Latilactobacillus sakei subsp. sakei DSM 20017 = JCM 1157: one gene and its partner. The protein of the gene in region 1 binds, or shares a complex with, the protein of each later gene. Links are inferred from orthologs where the notes say so. Each region holds a gene or a part of one and is shown on either strand. Other genes may lie near its edges.

Evidence for each region. The genes of interacting proteins can lie anywhere in the genome.
Region 2: the proteins of dnaG (region 1) and dnaB are in contact, whole or in part, in a crystal structure (PDB 2R6A), measured with the Geobacillus stearothermophilus proteins. The link is inferred for Latilactobacillus sakei subsp. sakei DSM 20017 = JCM 1157 from one-to-one orthologs. Residues at the interface, in WP_049624496.1 of Geobacillus stearothermophilus: Lys456, Leu457, Leu458, Pro459, Ala460, Asn463, Ala464, Leu467, Leu535, Leu536, Ile537, Ala538, Gln544, Glu545, Asp548, Tyr549, His552; in WP_033016901.1 of Geobacillus stearothermophilus: Ser13, Glu15, Ala16, Gln18, Glu91, Leu92, Asp94, Ala95, Val96, Pro97, Thr98, Ala99, Ala100, Asn101, Tyr104, Tyr105, Ile108.

Annotation. Positions count from the first base shown.
Region 1 is NZ_AP017929.1:1,555,438-1,560,037, forward strand. What follows is about bases 1-2,933. They hold dnaG (DNA primase), read right to left. Parts: upstream 2,443-2,933; coding sequence 559-2,442; downstream 1-558. Other genes in these bases: rpoD (RNA polymerase sigma factor RpoD), read right to left, coding at 1-535; LEUCM_RS07770 (DUF488 domain-containing protein), read right to left, coding at 2,598-2,933. Also shown: more of LEUCM_RS07770, read right to left, coding at 2,934-2,960; glyS (glycine--tRNA ligase subunit beta), read right to left, coding at 2,985-4,600. UniProt on the Escherichia coli protein: RNA polymerase that catalyzes the synthesis of short RNA molecules used as primers for DNA polymerase during DNA replication.
Region 2 is NZ_AP017929.1:543,634-546,537, forward strand. It holds dnaB (replicative DNA helicase), read right to left. Parts: upstream 2,200-2,904; coding sequence 802-2,199; downstream 1-801. Other genes in the region: LEUCM_RS02710 (nucleobase:cation symporter-2 family protein), read left to right, coding at 1-454; rplI (50S ribosomal protein L9), read right to left, coding at 2,330-2,782; LEUCM_RS02725 (DHH family phosphoesterase), read right to left, coding at 2,803-2,904. UniProt on the Escherichia coli protein: The main replicative DNA helicase, it participates in initiation and elongation during chromosome replication. Travels ahead of the DNA replisome, separating dsDNA into templates for DNA synthesis.

The DNA.
Region 1 (4,600 bases):
GATGATCAAATTTTTCAACAGCCTTCATTAAGCCCATGTTCCCTTCTTGGATTAAATCCAAGAATTGCATGCCACGGCCGACGTACCGTTTAGCGATTGAGACCACCAAACGTAAGTTAGCTTCGGCAAGACGTTGTTTAGCTTCTTGATCACCTTGTTCGATTCTCAAGGCCAAGTCAACTTCTTGTTGCGCATTTAAAAGAGAAACACGTCCGATTTCCTTAAGATACATCTGAACAGGATCATTGATTTTGATCCCAGTTGGTGCAGACATATCTTTTAATTCTTTAGCAGAAACTTTTTCTTTTTTTAATGTGGCAGCACTTGGATTCCCGTCTTCATCGACGATCCCAATCCCGTGATCTTCCACTTGTTGCATTAATTCGTTGATTTCATCTGCTTCAAGTGCAAATGGTTTAACGATTTTTGCCACTAATTCATCATTGGTGATTTCTTTTTTGGGTTTGTATTCCTTAATTAAGGCCTTAACCGCAGTGTCTAATTTCTTCGTATCAGCTTTTTTATTGTCAGCCATTCAGAAACCTCCTAGTTAATATCTCATTTCATTTGCGAAACAAGTTGTATCACTTCATTAGTTAACCGTAGTTCCTCACTATGATTGCCTAATTTAGTTGCCTCTTTTAAGGCGATTTTTGCTTCTTTTAAACGTTCCTGAATCGAATTTTGCCCGATGACCGCCAAACAATCGTTCAACGCTTCTTGATTAGCCTCTTCAGGTAAATCAAGAAGATCAATCTGAACGACTAGTTCCTGCAAGTCATCTGGAATATAACTCGTGAAACCCGCTATATCAGCCGGTTGCCCTTCTGCGATGAAGGACCGCCATAACTCATATAAGAGTTGATACGGGGTGTGCACAAAGCTAAAGTCTGCATTATTTTCGAGTTGTAAACGCACATCTTCGTTATGAATCAGCATGTGCAAAATTTCTTGCTCAGCATGCTCAATCCGCGTTAACCGTTTAGGTTGTCGCTTGGGCGCAATCGTCCGTGGATCGCCAAAAGCCCCAGCCATTTCTTCTGGCGGTAGCGGTGGCGCCTGAAAATCATTAAAGTATGGCGGTGCTTCCGGTTGTCCCACCTGATTGATGGGGACTTGCGTGGCATGTTTAACCCGCACCGTTTGTAACTGCCGCTTCAATGTATCCAGCGTAATCCCGCTATCGGCTTCGACCTGTTTCAAGTAAACTTCGATTGCTAAAGGCGACTCAACACGCGCCACAACTTCTAATGCTTGTTGTACGTAATCAAGCTGGTCCTTCTCGTTATCGAGGTTTAACCCTTGTTTCAAGTAACGCAATTCAAACGCAATGGGCGTTTCCGTTCCATTTTGCAAGGTTTCCTTAAATTGCGGACCACCATATTGACGGACGTACTCATCCGGATCGACGCCGCCTGGTAAGACGACGACGCTCAATTCAAGTGTCGTATGCTGTTGCAATAGGTTAATCGCCCGTTTCATCGCTTCAATCCCGGGTTGATCCCCATCATAACACACCACTAATTCCTGCGCTTGTTGTGCCAATAGGTTCAACTGCTCGGTGGTCAAACTCGTCCCCATTGACGCGACACCGTTGACGACATCCGCCGAATAGGCCGCAATCACATCCATAAAGCCTTCAAAAAGATAAACTTTTTTGGATTGATGAATGGTTTGTTTAGCCAAATCATAGTTAAACAGTACTTTCCGCTTATTAAAAATCACGGTTTCAGGGCTATTTAAATATTTTGGTTGATCCGGCTGTTTGGTTAAAACCCGCCCGGAAAAGGCGATGACCTCACCCTGCGCATTTCGAATTGGGAACATTACCCGCCCAGAAAAACGATCGTGTAACTTACCCGTTTGTGTTTCAATAAACAATCCGGATTGGCGCAATACCTGATAAGGAATATCCTTATTCTGGAAAAACGTCAACAATAGATCCGATTGATCCGGTAAATAACCAATACTAAAGGTCTCAATTAACGCATCGGTCATCTGTCGTTCGTGTAAATAATCAAGCGCTAGTTGCCCAGCCACCGTACTAGTTAAAATATGTTTAAACAGTTCGTTGGCTTGTTGATAGAGTTGCTTAAACTGCGTAACCTCGCTTGATTCGCGATGAACAGCAGTTGGCTTATAACTATCCGCCAATGTCACTCCAGCAAAATCTGCGACCTTCGTCAGTGCTTCTGGAAAACTAATTTGTTCCAATTCCATCAAGAACTTGAAGACGTTCCCCCCGCGACCGCAAGAAAAACAATGGAAAATCTGTTTCTCTTCACTCACAGAAAATGATGGTGTCTTCTCATCATGAAAAGGACAAACCCCAAATAAGTTCTTGCCGGCTTTCTTGAGTTGAACGTATTGACCAACAACATCAACAATATTAGTCTGGCTCCGAATCTCATCGATGACTTCGTTCGGAATCTTACCCGCCATTGGTCTCACCTCACAATTCACTTCAATTTGTACTAAGACTGTAAAAGCCGCACCTCACAATGAAATGCGACTCTTAGGATTATCAGCACAAAAATACACTATATATCATAGCACCATTTAGGTGTAGTTGCAAATAAATATAACAAACATTTTTATTACTTGTCAAGCGTCTTTTTTAAAAGTGCCATTAAAATCACAACATGGTTATATTGCGGATCTTTAGCCGCATAGACGAGCGTCACATCACCAAGCGCTAATTGATGCTGCACTAAGTGACAGAATTCTGGCCAATCCGGGTTGGTAGCAATTTCAGCAAGATACTTTTCTTTAAAAACGGGAAACTTAGCTGGTTCATGACCAAACCACTTCCGTAAGTCAGTGGTGGGTGTAATTTCTTTAGCCCACGTCTCAATTTCGGCGCGTTCTTTTGAAATCCCCCGTGGCCAAATTCGATCAACCAAGATCCGATAACCGTCAGAATCGGCGGCTGCTTCATAAACCCGTTTCATTTGTAACATGTTTATTATCCCCTTTTGAATTGCTTATTTAACAATCAATTCGTTTAAATCGCCTAAGCTAAGCGCGATTTGAGCGATAATCATGAGTTGTGTCAAACGATTACGACGAACGGCTTCATCTTCAGCCATTACCATTGTGGCATCGAAGTAAGCTTCAATTAATAGTCGTAGTGTTTGTAACGCGGCATAATTTTCAGCTAACGTATTTGTCGCTGTTGCGCCACGTAAGTCTTCGACTGCTGTATAAAGTGCTTTTTCAGCATCGTTTTCAAATAACGATGGATTAACCGTTAAATCAGTTGTTTCAAAGTCAACTTTTTCAGCTAAACGTAAGACACGCGTGATCGCTTCAATTGTTGCTTTGAAATCAGCATCATCTTGATGTGCTGAGAGCACTTTAGCGGCTTCAAACATCACAACTGGGTCTTGCCCTCGGTTTTTCAAGACAGCGTCGACGATGTCTCGACGAACCTTAGGACGCATCCCGTTAAAGCGTTGACGAACACGATCCGTTAAGAAATCGCTGATGGCAGCTGCATTGGCTGACCAATCTAGATCGAAATTAGCTTGTTGTTTAACAATGTCGCTCATAGCTGCTTGGAAATCAGCCATTGGGAAGTGCCAGTCTTGGTTTTCTAAAATCCGGACAATCCCGTAAGCTTGACGACGCAATGCGTATGGATCGTTTGAACCACTTGGAATCATCCCAACAGCGAAGAAATCAGCCATACTATCGAACTTATCAGCAATTGCTAAAACAGCACCGACTTTCGTTGCAGGTAAGGCGCCTTCTGCACTGATTGGCATGTAATGTTCACGAACAGCAGTCGCAACAGCAGGTGTTTCGCCTTGTAATAGCGCGTATTTTTCACCCATCACACCTTGTAATTCAGCAAATTCGCCGACCATGCCGGTTACTAAATCGAATTTATAGATGTCGCTAGCACGTTGTAAATCAACTAATTCAGCTTCAGATAAACCGAATTTTTGACCTAAGAATTGAGCGATTAAACCAACACGGGTCATCTTTTCAGCAAGGCTCCCAATTTTATCGTGGAAAGAAACGTTTTGTAACTTAGCGACGTTTTCAGCGATGGTTACTTTTTGATCTTCATGGTAGAAGAAATCAGCATCTTCTAAACGCGCTGTGAGGACTTTTTCGTTCCCTGCGATCACGTTTTCCATGAAAGCGTCGTTCCCATTACGAACGCCGATAAAGACTGGTAATAAATCACCAGCTTGGCTCCGTGCATAGAAGTAACGTTGGTTATCCTTCATTGAAGTAATGAGCACTTCTTCTGGAATTTCAAGGTATTTAGCATCAAATTGACCGTAAAAAGCGGTTGGCCATTCAACTAAGTTCGTCACTTCTTCTAATAAGTTAGCATCTAAATCAACTTGCCAGTCGTTTTCTTGCGCCATTTTTTCAATTTGCGTTTGAATTAAGTTTTGGCGTTTAGCTTCATCAGCAATCACGAATTGGGCTTCAAGGGCTGCTTCATAGTCAGTTGCTTTAGCCAAAGTCACTTCTTGGCCTAAGAAACGGTGCCCTTGCGTTGTGCGGCCAGTTGTGACGTTTAGAATACTAAAGTCGATAACTTCATCATCTAATAGCGCAATAATCCAGTGAATTGGGCGAA
Region 2 (2,904 bases), 1.0 Mb from region 1 along the record:
CTTAGGTGGCTTGTTCAATACCTTCCCTTATTCAACCTTCTCTCAAAACGTTGGGATTGTGCAATTATCAGGCATCAAAACAAAGAAACCTGTTTACTATTCAGCTTTCTTCCTCATCTTCTTGGGTCTCTTACCTAAGATTGGTGCGGTTGCCACGATTATTCCAACCTCAGTTTTAGGGGGTGCAATGGTCGTCATGTTTGGGATTGTTGGGATTCAAGGGATTAAAATGCTCCACAAGGTTGATCTTGAAGACAACCGTAACCTCTTAGTCGCAACCCTTTCAATCGGTATGGGCCTTGGGATTGCCATTCACCCAACCCTACTACAAGCTTTACCAGCTAGTGTCCAAACCATTCTGGGTAACGGCTTAGTTGTCGGCAGTTTAACAGCGGTGATCTTAAACCTCCTTGTTAACTACCGCTCGTTAATTGAAGCAAAACATCAACAATAAGCACATAAAAAGCGTCAGACAAATTAATTTTTGTCTGACGCTTTTTTCGTTTAAACGTGTTTTACAAGTCATATCCTGAGGGTTACGACGCACTCTTGATCTAAACGTGCTTTTTCAGGCATATTGTTGCGGTTAACTACGTCCCGCAAACAATCGACTGCGTCGCTTATTCACGGTACTAGGTTAAGCCTTCACAATATAAACGCCTGAAACGCACTCTTGATTTAAACGCGCTTTTTGAAACTGACTTTTGCGCTTAGCGTCACTCGTCAAACAACTGCCTGCAGCAGTTATTCACCGGGCTGTGCTAATGCTCAAAGTCAAACCGTTTCAAACGCACTCTTAAATTAGTATTCACCTTGCGAATACGATATTGACGAGAACTTATTATAGGTTTTAACGAATAACAGCTTTACCGTGCCCCGTGCGCCGGCCCGGTTTTTTTCGATAATTACTTCGACCTCACCGACATCCGCATTTTCCGGATCTGGTGCTGGTTGGCTGCCACCATCCTCGCCGTCTTCACCTGGTTCATCACGATAATAATCATCACGATACAAGAAAGCCACGATATCGGCATCTTGTTCGATTGATCCTGATTCACGAATATCAGATAATACTGGTCGTTTATCCTGACGTTGTTCCACGCCACGAGAAAGTTGTGATAAGGCAATTACGGGAACCCGTAATTCCTTCGCTAACTTTTTCAATTGCCGAGAGATTGCTGAAACTTCTTGTTGCCGGTTTTCTTGACCGGAACCTTCAATCAATTGCAAGTAATCGACCACGATTAGGCCAATACCATCTTTTTCCTTCGCTAAACGCCGACATTTAGCCCGAATTTCAGCCATTTTCACGCCGGGTGTATCATCGATATAAATATTGGCTTTCGACAAACTGCCCATCGCAATAATCAGATTTTGCCATTCTGATTCTTCTAATTGACCGGTTCTTAAATGGTTGGCATCAATACTGCCTTCTGCACACAACATCCGGTTAACCAGTTGTTCGGCACCCATTTCCAAACTAAAAATAGCGACGTTTTCGTTAGTCATTTTGCCGATATTTTGTGCGATATTCAAGACAAAGGCGGTCTTCCCAACCCCAGGACGAGCCGCTAAGATGATCAATTCATCTTCATGCAACCCAGCCGTAATCTTATCGAGGTCTGGATAGCCCGTTGAAAGACCGGTAATACTTTCTTCTTCTTGATAGAGCTTATCGATATGTTCAATCGACGTGGTTAGGACGTCTGAAATTGACTTGAAGCCGGCTTTATTTTGCTGTTCAGAAACCGCCATGATTTCTTGTTCAGCCGTATCCAAAATATCCGTTACATCTTCGTCTTGCGCGTAACCCTTGGCGACAATATTTTGTGCCGTTTGAATTAAGCGTCTAAGCATCGCTTTTTCAGAGACAATCTTCGCGTAATAAACCACGTTGGCTGCGGTTGGCACTGCATCGGCTAATTCAGCCAAATAGCCAATCCCGCCGATATCTTCCAATTGATTGCGGGCATCAAGTTCACTCTTGATCGTCACCGCATCAATGCCTTCTCCCCGTTCATTTAGTTCAACCATCGTTTCGAAGATTAGGCGGTGCGCCTTACGATAGAAATCATCGGCAGTCACGTATTCCATCGCTTCAACTAATGCGTCGCTATTAATGAAAACAGCGCCTAAAACCGCCTGTTCCGCTTCATTATTCTGCGGTGGCGTATGTTCGATTAGTTCATTATTCACCATTTTATCTCCTTTTGGCTTGTTTGCGTTATTGCATCTAGTTTACTTAAATTTCTCTCCAGATACAACCTGTCACCATAATAAAAGACCGTGACTTTGATTGCAATCACGGTCTTTTGGATAATTAAAAAATTTATTCTGCGACGATGTGCACCCGGATTGTCGCTGTTACATCTGGGTGAATCCGGACGTCAACATTGCGATAACCAAGCGCTTTGATTGGTTCTGGTAAATCAATTTTACGTTTATCAACTTTGATTTTGTATTGTTGTTCTAAGGCTTGTGCGATTTGTTTGCTTGGAATTGAACCGAATAAACGACTGTCTTCGCCAGCTTTAGACTTCACTTCAACGATTGTTTTATCGTCTTCAATCTTCGTCTTTAAAACCTTAGCTTCTGCTAATTCAGCAGCGGCATTCTTAGCTTCAGCGTGTTGTTGGCCTTTTAAAGCACTGACAGCGGCCGTCGTCGCTGGTTTAGCCTTACCGTTTTTAATTAAGAAGTTTTGTGCGTAACCATCTGGCACGTCTTTCACTTGGCCCTTTTTACCTTTACCGCGTACGTCTTCTAAAAAAATAACTTTCATTACGTTTACCACCTTTTTAATTAATCGTTAGTTGCGTTTTCTTCCGCTTCTTCTGGATCAAATAATTCGGCCAGAACGGCTAATAACTTAGCTTTGGCTTCTGAAACCGTCGCATCCTTCAA